2 regions of the Serratia symbiotica genome follow, and region 2 is predicted to be linked to the other one. Evidence: predicted binding sites of a transcription regulator. Region 2 holds the regulator's gene; the other holds the start of a gene.

Region 1 (8,146 bases), 530 kb from region 2:
AGGTGAATGATGGCGGCGAACTGCTGGTAATAGATATAGCTGCCGCTGGCATCGAATAGGTTGCCGTAGGATAGCGTTACATCCGCCAGTGGTGGCAGCGTTTTGCCCATCGCGCCGGCGATAATGCGGCGGGTGTTGGCGTTGATTTCGGCCATCAAGCCGCTGAAGTCCTGAGTGGAATACAGTCCAGCACCGTAAAACAGCGCGTTGTAATACATCACTACGCTCGGTTGTTTGCCCGCCAGAGCATCGGCTTCGAAATCCGGTGGGATGTACAGCAACGCATAGTCCTGCGCACTGCGCAGGCGGTGAAGTGACTCTGGCAACCCACCGGGGTAAGCCTCGATGTGAGCGTGCGAACCGGCATCCAGACGGCGCGTCAGCAATTTGGATATCGGGCTGTGATCGCTATCTACCACCGACACCGGTAGATCGATCAGCGTGCCTTGGGAAAAGTTGCTACTGATAAGCCCAAACAGTATCAGTGTGAAGATCCAGCTCAGCCAGTGCACCACCGGGCTGCGAAAAGCGATACAGCACTCGTTGTTAAACGCACGGCTGAAGCAGCGCCAGCCAGCTTTTACTCTTTCCATTGCCATAAGCTGCTCATCCCTGGTCGCAAGCCATCCACTGGCTGTGATGGATACAGGCGAACCTCAAAGGTTTTCAGATCAAAATCACCGGTGGCACGGGTAGCACGTTTGGTGGCGTAATCCCCCAATGGCGCGATGTAGCGCACCTCGGTTTCAATCATTTTATTCTGCAGCGCTGGCACCCGCAGTTTAACCTTATCTCCCTTGCTCACGTGGGCTAGGATGTCTTCACGCAGGTTGAACACGAAGTAAGCATCCGGCACCCGGATCAATGTCAGCAACGGGCTACCCGCGTTCAGCAGTTCGCCCACCTCAGCCGGGATCGGCCCCACTTCGCCGTTCACTGGCGCTTTCACTTGCAGGTCGTCGGTTTGAATCATGACCTGCAACAGATTCTCTTCCGCCGCGTGCAACGCCGCCTCATATTGCTGCCGAAGCTCGATGCGGTCGCCGTTGATGCCCTCATCCAGATTGGCTTTTGCCGCCTGTACTTGTTGGAAGGCGGTATCACGCGCCCGGCGCGAGCCGTCCAGTTCAGATTTCGAGATATAGCCTTTACCGGACACGCTCAAGTTGCGGTTGTAATCGTTCTGCGCGTTACGGTATTGCGCCTCGGCCTGCGCCAAATTGGCACGCAAGGTGCGGATGCTCTCTTCACGGGTGCCGTGCATCGATTGTTCGAGCTGTGCCTTGGCCTTGTCGCGTGTCGCCTGTGCAGAACGTAATTGCGCTATCAGCTCCGGACTGTCAAGCTGGATCAACAGTTGCCCACCCTTCACGTTGTCGCCACGCTTTACCAAGCGTTCGACTATCCGCCCTTTGGCCTTGGAGGCAACGATCACCTCTGGCGCATCCACTTCACCCTGTAGCAGCACATCCTGATTATGCGCACGGAACAGGATCGCCATAGCGATCGCCACTATCATCAGCAGCAGGGTCAATAACGTCTTTTTTTTCATTATGATGTCGACTCCCAAAGGGTAAGCGGTAAATAGAGATAATCTTGTTCCCATCTCAATTCGCTCCAATATATCCTCTTTTTATGATAATGACAGCGAGCCTGTTAAACCATTGACGTTTCAGATTTCGCTGCATAAAAAAACCAGCCCGTAAGCTGGTTCTCTGTACCACTGACCACGAACGGTCAAATCTGCGGTTATGCATCACCAAACCGACGGCGAGAAACCGTAGGCGCTGAGTCATCACGGCGCGGTGCTGGTTTACCGTCACGGTTGAAATTACCGCTGCGACGGTCTCCACCACCAGCGGAACGACGCGGTGCACCTTCACGGCGTTCGCCGTTGAATAGACGGCTATGTCCACTGCGTTCATTCGGCTGCGCATCACCCAGCAGTTGCATATTCATCGGCTTGTTCAGGATACGGGTGCGAGTGAAGTGATTCAGGATCTCGCCCGGCATCCCTTTCGGCAGTTCGATGGTGGAATGGGAAGCAAACAGCTTGATATTACCGATGTAACGGCTGCTGATATCACCTTCGTTAGCGATAGTGCCAACGATATGACGAACTTCCACACCGTCATCACGACCCACTTCAATGCGGTAGAGTTGCATCTCACCAACGTCACGACGTTCACGGCGCGGACGGTCACCGTCACGGCTGTCTGAACGTATATTACGGCGGCGATCATTGCCACGATCGTCACGATCATTGAACTCACGACGCTGACGTGGCTTGAATACGGGATCCGGCGGCAGAATTAGCGGACGTTCACCCTGAGCCATCTTCAGCAATGCGGCAGCCAGGGTTTCCATGTCCAGCTCTTCTTCCGGCTGCAGTTTAGCCAATAGCGCACGGTACATGTCCAGATCGCGACTTTCCAGTTGTTGCTGAACTTTAGCGGCAAATTTGGCCAGACGACGCTCACCCAGCAGTTCTGCGTTGGGCAGTTCTACTTCTGGGATAGTCAGCTTCATGGTACGTTCAATATTGCGCAGCAGGCGACGTTCACGGTTTTCCACAAACAATAGCGCACGGCCTGCGCGGCCTGCTCGGCCGGTACGGCCAATACGGTGAACGTAAGACTCGGAGTCCATCGGGATATCGTAGTTTACTACCAAGCTGATGCGTTCAACATCCAGACCACGGGCCGCAACGTCGGTGGCGATCAGGATGTCCAGACGACCATCTTTTAGACGTTCCAAGGTCTGCTCGCGCAACGCCTGGTTCATATCACCGTTCAGCGCAGCGCTGCTGTAACCACTGCGCTCCAGCGTTTCGGCCACTTCCAGCGTGGCATTTTTGGTGCGCACAAAAATGATCGCTGCGTCAAAATCTTCGGCTTCCAGGAAGCGTACCAGCGCTTCGTTTTTACGCATGCCGTGCACCGTCCAATAGCTCTGGCTGATGTCTGGACGGGTAGTTATACTGGACTGAATGCGCACTTCCTGTGGATCTTTCATAAAGCGGCGGGTAATACGGCGGATCGCCTCTGGCATGGTAGCGGAGAACAGTGCGGTCTGATGTTCAGCCGGGATCTCAGCCATGATGGTTTCTACGTCTTCGATAAAGCCCATGCGCAACATTTCATCGGCTTCATCCAATACCAAGCCGCTCAGGTTAGAGAGATTCAAGGTGCCGCGTTTCAGGTGATCCAATAGACGACCTGGTGTACCTACCACAATTTGTGGCCCCTGACGCAGAGCGCGCAACTGTACGTCATAACGTTGGCCACCGTACAGAGCAACAACATTCACACCATGCATGTGTTTGGAGAAATCAGTCATAGCTTCAGCAACCTGCACCGCCAGTTCGCGGGTCGGTGCCAGCACCAGGATCTGAGGTGCCTTCAGGTCAGCCTGCAGATTATGCAATAGTGGCAGCGAGAATGCTGCGGTTTTACCACTACCGGTCTGTGCCATGCCCAGCACATCGCGACCGTTCAACAGGTGAGGAATACACTCAGCCTGGATCGGTGATGGTTTTTCATAGCCCAGGTCAGTCAGGGCGGAAATGATCGGAGCAGATAGCCCCAGATCAGCAAAAGAGATTTCAAACTCAGTAGTCATGTACACATGCCTCATTAATAATGGCAGCCAGTCTACATAACTCGTCGAGAAAATTTTCAGTCATTTTCATTGAAAAATGTGAACCGGCTCAAATTAGTTTATAAAACGAACAAGAAAACCCTCACCCGTGAAGGCGATAACTTTGGCTGTAAAACCAATGTCTATCAGGCTGATAATCCTTCATCTTTCAAGCCACCGCAGTGTTAGCTGCTCTCCCTCACCCTCATCACTTAGCAAACTAAGCTCCAGGGATCCGTTCGATTGCCGACTTGCCGCAACTTGAAACCTATTGGGTAGAAGTGTTCGTCAGCTATTGCTGGTCCGATTCTGATAAGTTGTCTTGCTCTTGGCCTAAAAGCGCCAATTCCAACAATGCATAGCGGTGCTCAACGAAGTTATTTACGTTATTAGCCACCGTCAGTTTGAACAGCGCCGAAGCGGTGTTCTTGTCCCCCAGACTCAGGTAGTGTTTACCTAAATAGAAGTCAGTTTCACTGAGATGCTCAGCGAGCGAAGTGTTATCCGTTGTATCTACCTTGAGGCGTGACATCAGCGTTTTTTCGCTAATGTTGCCCAGGTAGAATTCGACAATATTCCATCCCCATTGCCCTCGGTTCGCTTTGTCATAACGCTGCTTGAGTGCTATGTCAGCCTTTTTGGGATCGATTTCTCGTTCCACAAGATACAGCCACAACGAACGGAAGGGATCGTTTGGGTCGTCTTGATAAAACGCCAGCAGATCATCCTGCGCCAACGAGAAGCGGCCGCCATAATACAACGCGATGCCTCGGTTTAAACGCGCGTAATTGTAAGTTGGATCAAGCTCTAATACAGAATCAAACGCTTCATAGGCAGCATCAACATTGCTTGCCTGCGTTAAGTAAATGCCTAGGTAGTTGAAAACTTCAGGCATATCAGGACGTATCGCCAGCGCTTGCGAAAAATCATTGCGCGCCAGTGCACGTAGCCCGAGGCTATCATACAGCACACCACGCTCATATAAAAGCTGCGCACGCTCATCGCCCGTCAGTGCCCGGCTGGCAAGTATCAGTTCCATACGTGCCAGGATCATTTCTTGCTGCAGCGTAGGCTGCAGTGGGATCGCCAAAACCTCGTCTTTACGCCAATCATGGTTGCTGCATCCTGCCAGCATGAGTGCTGTCACAACGTACCACCAGCGCAAGAAAGGCTTCATTTCCCACTCCCGAAGACAAACATTAAATGAACGCCCTATCCTCCGTTTGCTAAATACACGAGTTCCTACCCAGGCAGCGATACAAATAGCTCCCGACCCTATGGCAGGGAGCTGCAAATATATCTATACGGTTATTCTGCTTCAACTGCAGGAGGCGACTCCGTTTCTGGCATAGTCGCTTCTTTGATGCTTAAACGTACACGGCCCTGACGGTCAACTTCCAGTACTTTAACCGGCACTTCCTGACCCATTTGCAGATAGTCAGTGACTTTCTCAACACGCTTGTTGGCAATTTGAGAGATGTGTACCAAGCCTTCTTTACCCCCGCCGATAGCGACGAACGCGCCGAAATCAACGATACGAGTGACCTTACCTTGATAAATGCGGCCAACTTCAATCTCTGCGGTGATCTCTTCAATACGACGGATAGCAAATTTCGCTTTCTCACCGTCAGTCGCAGCGATTTTAACTGTACCATCATCGTCAATTTCAATGGTGGTGTCAGTCTCTTCGGTCAGCGCACGAATCACCGAGCCGCCTTTACCGATCACGTCTTTAATTTTATCCGGGCTGATGCGGATAGTGTGAATACGTGGTGCGAACTGAGAAATATCGCCACGCGGCACGCTGATTGCCTGTTCCATCACGCTCAGGATATGTAGACGCGCCCCTTTGGCTTGGTTCAGTGCCACCTGCATGATTTCGCGGGTGATGCCTTCAATTTTAATGTCCATTTGCAGCGCGGTGATACCGTCACGGCTACCGGCCACTTTGAAGTCCATATCACCTAGGTGATCTTCATCACCCAGAATGTCGGACAGAACCACAAAGTTATCCGCTTCTTTCACCAACCCCATGGCGATACCCGCAACAGCAGCCTTGATTGGCACGCCTGCATCCATCAGCGCCAGAGAAGCACCACAGACCGAAGCCATGGAAGAAGACCCATTGGATTCGGTAATTTCAGAAACCACCCGCACCGTGTACGGAAAATCTTCCAGTTTAGGCATCATAGCCAATACGCCACGTTTTGCCAGACGGCCATGACCAATTTCGCGGCGCTTAGGTGAACCGACCATGCCGGTTTCGCCAACGGAATACGGCGGGAAGTTGTAATGGAACAGGAAGCTGTCGGTCTTTTCGCCCATCAGTTCATCCAGGTTCTGTGCATCACGCGCAGTGCCCAGTGTCGCGGTAACCAACGCCTGTGTTTCACCACGGGTGAACAGCGCGGAACCATGGGTGCGCGGCAGTACGCCAGTACGCACATCCAGACCACGGATCATGTCTTTCTCGCGGCCGTCGATACGTGGTTCTCCACGCAGCACACGGCTACGCACCACGTTTTTCTCGACGCTGCTCAGGATGTCCTGAATTTCTGAAGCGTCCAGCGTTTCATCTTGCACCAATAGGGTTTCAACCACGCTGTCCTTGATCGCATCTACCTGAGCGTAACGCTCTTGTTTCTCGGTAATGTGATAAGCGTCGCCCAAGCGGGCTTCGGCCAGTTCGGCCACGCGTGCATGCAGTGCTGCATTGACCACAGGTGCCTGCCAGTCCCACTTAGGCTTGCCAGCTTCAGCAACCAGAGAGTTGATACTCTCGATCACCACCTGCTGTTGCTGGTGACCAAACACCACCGCCCCCAGCATTTGATCTTCGCTTAGCACATCAGCTTCAGATTCAACCATCAGCACCGCGCCAGCAGTGCCAGCAACCACCAGATCCAGGCTACTTATTTTCAGTTCGTCGGTCGTTGGGTTCAGTACATACTGGTCGTTGATGTACCCCACGCGTGCTGCACCAATTGGGCCGTTGAACGGAATACCGGACAGGCTCAGGGCGGCAGAGGCCCCAATCATTGCGACGATATCTGGGTTAACTTGCGGGTTGACAGAGACCACGGTGGCGATCACCTGTACTTCGTTCAGGAAGTTGTCCGGGAACAGAGGACGGATTGGACGGTCAATCAGACGTGAGGTCAGCGTTTCACCCTCGCTCGGGCGGCCTTCACGACGGAAGAAACTGCCCGGTATGCGGCCAGCAGCGTAGGTACGTTCCTGATAGTTTACGGTCAGCGGAAAGAAACTTTGACCCGGCTTGGCTTTTTTCTGGCCCACTACGGTGACGAATACAGCGGTGTCATCCATACTCACCATAACGGCGGCGGTGGCCTGACGTGCCATCATACCGGTTTCGATGGTGACGGTATGCTGGCCATACTGGAATTTGCGAATGATCGGTGTCAGCAAAATTATGTCCTTGATTAACGGCGTACCCATCGTAATGACGACTCGACACGCCTATGACTTGACTTACCTTTCCACTACATCCTCGCGACTAATGAGAGGCTTTATCTCAAGCTGGGGATAAAGCCTCTCATTAGTCGCGCGAACCTCTGTAACGGAAAAACCTGTTTTGGGAGCATCAAGCAATACATTAACCTGATTTGCTTATGCTTCCTAGAAAAAAGGGGCCATGATAGGCCCCTTTTCCACTGAAACTAGCTAGACTAGCGACGCAGACCCAAACGCCCGATCAGGCTGGTGTAACGTGCCACATCTTTACGCTTCAGGTAATCCAGCAGCTTACGACGCTGAGAAACCATACGCAGTAGACCACGACGGCTATGGTGATCTTTTTTGTGCTCGGAGAAGTGGCCTTGCAGATGGTTGATCTGCGCAGTCAGCAGGGCAACCTGAACTTCGGTAGAACCGCTATCGTTAGCATCACGACCAAAATCAGCCACGATTTGAGCTTTAACTTCAACACTTAGAGACATGGTAATACTCCAGATTATAGATGATAACTACAGGTGCCGATCTCTAATTCAGCAACCTAATGCATAAGCCGCGCTATTCTACTCTTATCCCCGGCATCCTTCAAGCTACAGGGGGATACGCGCACTTTACCCACCCTTAATCGACACGTTCGACCACTAGGCGGCGTGGTGCCACACGACCATCGTCGGCGATGGTACCTACGCCGATAAATTTACGTTTTTCGCCTTCGGTGATGCGCACTATGCCAGAAGCCGGCGCACCAGCAACCTGCACTGGCTGCCCTTGTTTGACATAACCCGCCACTACAGGCAACAGATTCACTTCTGGATAGTTCTCAACCGGGCTGTCCATCGGCATCAGCAATGGATCAAGCAATTCATCCAGCGCAATCGCCTGCGCCAGTAAAACATTCAGTTGTTCCAACGTCACCATACGTTCGATCGGATAAGTCGCCACTTGCAGGCGGCGCAGGTAGATCACATGCGCACCGCAGCCCAGTAGTTCACCGAGATCGTCGATGATAGTGCGGATGTAAGTGCCTTTCGAG
Region 2 (8,146 bases):
GTTTGCTGCACTGTCTGATTTGCTCTCACCTGAGCTTATCGATGAGTGCCTGGCTGATACCGGGGTCGTGACGCTTCGCAAGCGCCGTCTCCCCATGGAGATGATGGTCTGGGCTGTCGCCGGTATGTCCTTGTTCCGCTCATTTTCCATGAATCAGTTGGTTTCACATCTCGATATTATGCTGCCGGGTAAGCGTCCTTTTGTCGCACCCAGCGCCGTGGTACAAGCCCGTCAGCGGCTCGGGGAAGATGTGGTTAGACTGGTTTTCGAGAAAACACGCCAACTCTGGTTCGAGAAAACACCGTTATCCCACTGGAACGGTCTGACATTGATGGCTGTAGACGGCACTCTGTGGAGAACACCGGACACGCCGGAAAATGATGCTGCTTTTGGACGAACAGCTAATGAGTATGCCCAGTCCGACTGGCCACAGCTGCGTATGGTCTGTCAGATGGAAGTGACCAGTCATCTGTTATCCGGTGTGAGCTTTGGCAGCGTGTCAGAAACCAGCGAAGTTGACCTTGCCGCTCAATTGGCCGGGCAGACGCAGGACCACTCACTGACGATACTGGATAAAGGCTTCTATGCACTCGGGTTGCTTCACCACTGGTGGTCATCAGGAACAGAAAAACACTGGATGATCCCACTGCGCAAAGGCGCGCAGTATCAGGTGCGCGAGAAGCTGGGTGCAGGACATGAACTGGTCGAACTCAGCTTACCCCCTCAGGCCCGTAAGAAATGGAAAGATGCGCCTCAAACACTGACGGCGAGGTTGATAAGTAAAGAAATCAACGGAAAAACAATACAGATCCTGACGTCAATGTGCGATCCGTTACGTTACCCTAAAGCTGATATCGTTGACCTTTACGGGCAGCGTTGGGAAATCGAGCAGGGCTTCAGAGAAATGAAACAGCATCTGTTGCAAAATGAACTGACGCTGAGAAGCAGAAAGCCAGAGCTAATAAGACAGGAACTCTGGGGTGTAGTGCTGGCTTATAACCTGCTGAGGTTCATGATGGCACAGATGGCTTACAGCCTGAAAAACGTGGAGCCTTACCAGATAGGGTTTAAACAGGCTGCACTGTATCTAACAGCGCAACTGAGCATACTGCCAGCGGTGGCTCCGGGAAAGGTGCCGAAAGTGATGAATGAAATCCTGGCGATGGCTGAAAGCTTCGTCCTGCCAGCCCGACGGCAAAGACATTATCCAAGAGCGGTAAAAAAGAAGCCGCAACGTTACCCGTTGCGGCGTCCTCAAAAGCTTAACTGACAAGCATTACGCTTTGCTGCGCCGTTTCTTCGGTGGTTAACGCGTGCCGTAGACGACAATGGTTTTGCCGTGAGCGGAAATCAGGTTTTGGTCTTCAAGCATTTTCAGAATTCGGCCAACGGTTTCTCGTGAGCAACCGACAATTTGGCCAATTTCCTGGCGAGTGATCTTAATCTGCATACCGTCTGGGTGGGTCATGGCATCAGGCTGCTTCGCCAGGTTCAGCAGGGTTTGCGCAATGCGGCCTGTCACGTCCAAGAAGGCGAGGTTGCCCACTTTCTCGGAGGTGATTTGCAAGCGGTTTGCCATCTGGGCGGACAGGCGCATCAGGATGTCTGGGTTAACCTGGATCAACTGACGGAATTTCTTATAAGAAATTTCAGCCACTTCACAGGCGACCTTTGCCCGAACCCAGGCACTGCGCTCTTGGCCTTCTTCAAACAATCCTAGCTCGCCGATGAAGTCCCCCTGATTGAGATAGGACAGGATCATCTCTTTACCCTCTTCATCCTTGATCAGCACCGCTACAGAGCCTTTCACGATGTAGTAAAGTGTTTCGGCCTTTTCACCTTGGTGAATTAGCGTACTCTTCGATGGATATTTGTGGGTATGGCAATGAGATAGGAACCATTCGAGAGTGGGGTCTGTTTGCGGTTTGCCGAGAACCATTCGTTGTTATCCTCTGTTGTTATCACTGCCTTGTGTCACAGGGGTCAGAGTTCCCTGTACAAAGTGCCTGTAGCCACTGTGTGAGCGAAAGCTATCGGCAGGTTTTGAGGCATGTCAAAAATAATAAATATAGGCTGTTGCTCTGCATATTAACTTACCGGGATAGCCGAAATATACATTTTGTTTACTTACCTATAACCCAATATTTCCTTTAGCATCTCCTGAAATCACCGCCAAGAACAATTTGTTGTTGTGGCTCTGTTTGTAGCACAGAGAAAGACGGGTGTCTCGTATTGTCTCGCTTCAGCACAATTAGCGGTAGGTTTCGTGGCCTGTTCTTATGCGAATGCCTAATTTCTCAAGTGGTGTGAACAGTAGGTGGGTGAGCGTTAAGGTTTTGTCCCTGGGCAGAGCGCTCCCTCCTCACGTACTGCGTTTACGCTGCGGTTGTTGCGCGCTGTCCATGTCCAAACTGGCTGCAATAATGATAGGTTGTTATTCGATCTTCTTGCCTTCCAACAGCCGTTGCACCAGCGGTGTCATGATCAGTTCCATGGCCAGTCCCATTTTGCCGCCTGGTACCACCAGGGTGTTGATGTGCGAGATGAAAGAGCCTTGCAGCATCGCCAATAGGTAGGGGAAATCGATCTGATCCAGCTCGCGGAAGTGGATCACCACAAAACTCTCGTCCAGTGAGGGAATAGCTTTGGCGGCGAACGGGTTGGAGGTATCTACCGTTGGTACACGTTGGAAGTTGATATGGGTGCGTGAGAACTGCGGCGTGATGTAGCTGATATAGTCTTCCATTGAGCGCACCACCGAATCCATCACCGCCTCGCGGGAATGGCCGCGATCGCCGGTATCGCGTATCAGCTTTTGTATCCACTCCAGGTTAACGATCGGCACTACGCCGACCAGCAGATCGACGTGCTTAGCCACGTTGTGGTGTTCGGTGACCACGCCGCCGTGCAAGCCCTCGTAGAACAGCACGTCGGTCGGTGCCGGAAGTGGCTCCCAGGGTGTGAAAGTGCCGGGTACCTGATGGTAGGGCATGGCTTCGTCATAGGTGTGCAGGTACTTGCGTGCGTCTCCGGTGCCGTTTTTGCCATATTCGATAAAGCTCTGCTGCAGCAGGCCAAAGTCGTTGGCTTCGGGACCGAAGTAGCTGATATGCCGGCCCAGATCGCTCGCCTTGCGGATCGCTGCGTCCATTTCTGGCCGGGTGTAGCGGTGAAAGCTGTCGCCCTCCAACTCTGCGGCACGGAGGTGGAGTTGCTGAAATATTTTACGGAATGCCACGCTGGTGGTGGTGGTGCCAGCACCGCTGGAGCCAGTCACTGCGATGATGGGATGTTTGGCAGACATGATGGTCGTCACTCCATGTTAAATGAGACGGTGCCAGATAATGATTATTGGCCTGTTTGGCGCACTTTCGCCGGGAGTAAATCCTGTGCATGGGTGTTGGCAATCATTCATTTGTTAGCTGATTTTTCCGTTGGTCATTGCGTCAATAACCACTAAATTTCATCCAGCCCGGCGCAAAACTGTCTGCGTGGCATGATGTTAACGGTTTCGTGCAACTGCGACCATACTAACACTACCTCTCCGTTTTTCAGTTGGTTACGCACATCTTCCACCTTTTGCTCTAATGAGCGTTCATGCTCGCCGTAGTCGGTGCCTTCCCGTAGCACAAAAGATTCGAGGAGGCTGTTCAGGGTAGCGGTTTCAAGTTCTTGCCAAGGGATGATCACGTCGAGATGTCCAGATAAAAAGATAGCCAAGATGGAATACGCTATTCCAACCACATTTTACGGTATTTAACAATACGCGGCAGCATACCCACCGCGTTTTCAGGGGCGGATGGATGGCCTCGGTCAGAGGGCGCAAGAAGGATGTATGCATAGCCTGAATAAAAATCGGGTTGGTGGCTATTGTGGGAACAATAACGCACTGTTAGCTTTACTGGCATTAATCAACAATGATATGGCAAAAAAGCGACGCGAATGAGGAGTACCTGCTTCATGGAACTGAATTTATTTCTTTCGATGTTAGGCTTCCTGTGGGTCATTGCTATCACGCCTGGCCCCAACAATATGTTACTGACTACCTCTGGTGCCAACTTCGGCTTTATGCGTTCACTGTGGTTGATGATCGGCATCCTGCTTGGCATGCAGAGCATTTTGCTGTTGGTGGCGTTTGGCGTGGGTAGCCTGCTGTTGGTCTACCCATCGCTGCACTTGATCCTGAAAATCCTTGGCAGCTTGTACCTGCTGTGGCTGGCGTGGAAAGTTGCCTCTGCCGCCTATGAAAAGCTGGAAACCGATGAGGTTCCGACCAAGCCGATACAGCTGTATCAGGGCTGGTTGTTACAGTTTCTCAACCCGAAAGCCTGGTTGATGGCGCTGGGTGCGGTGGTGAGTTTCAGTATGGCGGGTGACAGGTACTCCACTTCCATCGTGGCGATTGCGGTAGGTGTCTTGGTGGTGAATATTATCGCCGGTATGATTTGGTTAGGGTTCGGCACGGTGATCGGTCGTCTGCTACATAGCAAAAAAGCCTGGATTATTTTTAACGTTTCTATGGGAGTGTTGACTGCGGCTAGCGTCCTGCTGATCTGGTACTAGTGCAGGGATGCACGGCAACCCGTGTTGTCGGGTTTGAACATAGGCCCGCGCCTTGATGATGGGATGTTAGGTCTGCGATGTTGCCATGCTTAATGGCGGCCCAGTCTGGGAAGGACGGCAACGGTTGGCACGCCACGGGTCCACCCCTTACAGGGTACCGAATATTCATAATTAGAATAAAAAATATTTTTTTATTCCTTTATCATGAGTTATCGCTCAGATAAAACTGTTGGCAACTAGACAGTTTCCTATCAACGGAGCGGAACATGGCGGGTAAATTTTTTTCCTTACGCGGTGTCGCGCTGCTGATGTTGTCACTTAGCGCCACCCACGTTTATGCGCTGGATGTGACCGTGGCCTATCAGACATCGGCGGAACCGGCCAAGGTGGCACAGGCGGCAAACAGTTTCGCTAAACAGTCCGGTGCTACCGTCGACTGGCGTAAATTCGACAGCGGCTCCAGCGTGCTGCGTGCACTGGCCTCCGGTGACGTGCAAATTGGCAATATTGGTTCCAGCCCGCTGGCAGTGGCCGCCAGCCAGAAACTCCCCATTGAAGTGTTCCTCATCGCCGCGCAGCTTGGCAGTGCCGAAGCGCTGGTGGTGACGAACGGCATCAACAGCCCGCAGGGGTTGATCGGCAAGCGTATCGCGGTGCCGTTTATTTCCACCGCCTATTACAGCCTGCTGGCCTCACTTAAGCACTGGGGCATCAAGCCTGAACAGGTAAAAATTCTCAACTTGCAGCCGCCAGCCATCGCCGCTGCCTGGCAACGCGGTGATATTGATGGTGCCTACGTCTGGGCACCCGTGGTCAACGAACTGGTCAAGCAAGGTAAGGTGCTGACCGATTCGGAACAAGTGGGGCAGTGGGGGGCACCAACGTTCGATGTTTGGGTGGTGCGCAAGGATTTCGCCGATAAACATCCTGCGGTGGTGGTTGCCTTTGCCACCCGTGTGCTGGCGGCGCAAAAAGCTTATCTGGTAGAGCCGGAGAAATGGCTGAAAGATCAGAGCAACCTGAGTACGCTGGCGCGCCTGTGTGGCATATCGGCGGCGCAGGTGCCGGAGCGGGTGAGGGGTAACATTTATCTGCCGGTGTCACTTCAGATCACCCAACTTGGCCAGCCGATGGAACAAACGATCCGCGACACTGCTGAGTTCCTCAAGCAGCAGGGCAAGATCCCGCAGGTTGATAGCGATTACAGCGCTTATGTGACCGACCGTTTTGTGCAACAGGTGCAGGCTGCACCACAACCGTAAGGATGCAGGATGCTTAGCGTTAACCACCTTTGTGCAGAATATCAGGGATGCCCTGCATTGCGCGATGTCTCGTTTCAGATAGCATCTGGACAACTGGTGGTGGTGCTCGGCCCGTCGGGCTGCGGCAAAACCACGTTGTTGAATTTGATCGCCGGGTTTATTGCGCCATCAGCAGGCAGCATCCAGCTAGATGGCGTGCCGGTGAGCGGCCCAGGGGCCGAACAGGGCGTAGTGTTCCAGCATGAGGGTTTACTGCCGTGGCGCAATGTAGTGGAGAACGTTGAGTTTGGTTTGCAATTGGCTGGCATTGGCAAGCAGCAGCGTCGTCAGGTATCACAGCAGTTGTTGCAGCGCGTTGGTCTGGCAGGTTATGAACAGCACTTTATCTGGCAGCTCTCTGGCGGCATGCGTCAGCGCGTTGGCATCGCCCGTGCGCTGGCGACCGATCCGCGCCTGCTATTGCTAGATGAACCTTTTGGCGCGCTGGATGCTTTCACCCGCGAACAGATGCAGGAACTGTTGTTGACCATCTGGCGCGATAGCGGCAAGCAGGTGCTGCTGATCACCCACGATATCGAAGAGGCGGTGTTTCTCGCCAGCGAGCTGTTGCTGTTGTCACCGGGGCCGGGACAGGTGGTGGAAAGGTTGCGGCTGAACTTCGGCCAACGTTTTGCTGACGGCGAGTCTTGTCGGTCGATCAAATCTGCTCCTGAATTTATCGCGCAGCGCGAATATGTGTTGGGCAAAGTGTTCCAGCAGCGTGAGATATTGCTATGAGCCTGCATTCCACTGTGAAGGTAACGGCGCAACCGCAGGTCAAGTCCGCGCGCCGTTGCCGCGTGCCACGCAATGTCTGGCTAAGTGGCACGATCTTGCTGATGGTGCTGGTTGTCTGGTGGGGTGTGGCCGTCCTGCATTGGGTTAGCCCGCTGTTTTTACCCGCGCCGCAGCAGGTTCTGCATCAACTGATCATCATTGCCAGCCCGCAGGGCTTTATGAACGCCACGCTGTGGCAACATCTGGTGGCCAGCCTGGGACGCATTATGGCAGCACTGCTGGCGGCAGTGATCATCGGCATTCCGGTAGGTTTTGCCATGGGGTTGAATGACACGGTGCGCGGCATTCTCGATCCGCTAATTGAAATTTATCGTCCGGTGCCGCCATTGGCTTATTTGCCGCTGATGGTGATTTGGTTCGGTATCGGCGAAACCTCGAAAATTTTACTGATCTCTTTGGCGATTTTCGCGCCAGTGACATTGTCTGCCATGGTGGGGGTGCGTAGCGTGGCATGGGTACGAGTGCGCGCCGCTCGCACGCTGGGCGCCAATCGCTGGCAGGTGCTGCGTTTTGTGGTATTGCCAAGTGCGTTGCCGGAGATGCTGACTGGTATCCGCATTGGGCTGGGTGTCGGTTGGTCGACGCTGGTGGCTGCCGAATTGATCGCCGCCACACGCGGCCTGGGATTTATGGTGCAATCCGCTGGTGAGCTTCTGGCGACCGACGTGCTGCTGGCTGGCATCGGCGTGATTGCGATTATTGCATTTGGACTGGAGCTGGGGCTGCGTACCTTGCAACGCCGATTGACCCCTTGGCATGGAGTACAGCAATGAACGAACGTCTAAAGATCACCCCGTTGGCGCCTTATATTGGTGCGCTGGTAGAGAACGTAGAATTGGCTAAGCCGTTGGGCGATGGCCAATTCGAGCAGCTTTATCATGCGCTGTTGAAGCATCAGGTGCTGTTTTTCCGCAATCAGCCTATCACGCCATTGCAGCAGCGCGCTCTGGCTGGCCGCTTCGGCGACCTGCATATTCATCCCGTTTACCCGCACGTCACCGATGTGGAAGAAATTATCGTGCTGGACACTTACGACGACAACCAGCCGGATAACGATAACTGGCACACCGATGTGACCTTTATCGATAATCCGCCGTTGGGGGCGATTCTGGCGGCCAAGACGCTGCCTGCCACTGGCGGCGATACGTTGTGGGCCAGCGGCATTGCCGCTTACGAGGCGCTGTCGGCACCGTTCAAACAGTTGTTGAGTGGGCTACGGGCGGAACATGATTTTACTAAGTCATTTCCTGAATACAAACATCGTGGCAGTGAAGAAGATCACCAGCGTTGGCAGCAAGCCGTGCAGAAAAACCCACCGTTGCTGCACCCGGTAGTGCGTACCCATCCGGTCAGTGGACGACAGGCGCTGTTCGTCAACGAAGGTTTCACCACGCGGATTGTCGATTTGGCCGTGCAGGAGAGTGACGCGTTGCTGAACTTCCTGTTCGCCCATATTACCAAACCGGAATTTCAGGTGCGTTGGC

Evidence for each region. Region 2 encodes CRP, which controls carbon source genes, mostly activating them, when cyclic AMP is high. Its sites were predicted from a motif close to ATGTGANNNNNNTCACAT; they were not measured.
Region 1: a site for CRP is predicted at 3,698-3,715, ahead of yrbN (protein YrbN). Genes of this name have one in related genera too.

The regions. Positions count from the first base shown of each region.
Region 1 covers NZ_CP050855.1:133,883-142,028, reverse strand. The annotation lists gene SYMBAF_RS00770 (ABC transporter permease) at 1-599, opposite strand, end outside; gene SYMBAF_RS00765 (HlyD family secretion protein) at 581-1,552, opposite strand; gene SYMBAF_RS00760 (DEAD/DEAH family ATP-dependent RNA helicase) at 1,750-3,621, opposite strand; gene yrbN (protein YrbN) at 3,611-3,685, opposite strand; gene nlpI (lipoprotein NlpI) at 3,932-4,816, opposite strand; gene pnp (polyribonucleotide nucleotidyltransferase) at 4,948-7,068, opposite strand; gene rpsO (30S ribosomal protein S15) at 7,329-7,598, opposite strand; gene truB (tRNA pseudouridine(55) synthase TruB) at 7,735-8,146, opposite strand, start outside.
Region 2 covers NZ_CP050855.1:2,952,012-2,960,157, reverse strand. The annotation lists gene SYMBAF_RS14745 (IS4 family transposase) at 1-1,270, shown strand, start outside; gene crp (cAMP-activated global transcriptional regulator CRP) at 1,307-1,939, opposite strand; gene SYMBAF_RS14735 (phosphoribulokinase) at 2,435-3,304, opposite strand; gene SYMBAF_RS14730 (YheU family protein) at 3,457-3,690, opposite strand; gene SYMBAF_RS14725 (LysE family translocator) at 3,961-4,563, shown strand; gene tauA (taurine ABC transporter substrate-binding protein) at 4,830-5,825, shown strand; gene tauB (taurine ABC transporter ATP-binding subunit) at 5,835-6,602, shown strand; gene tauC (taurine ABC transporter permease TauC) at 6,599-7,435, shown strand; gene tauD (taurine dioxygenase) at 7,432-8,146, shown strand, end outside.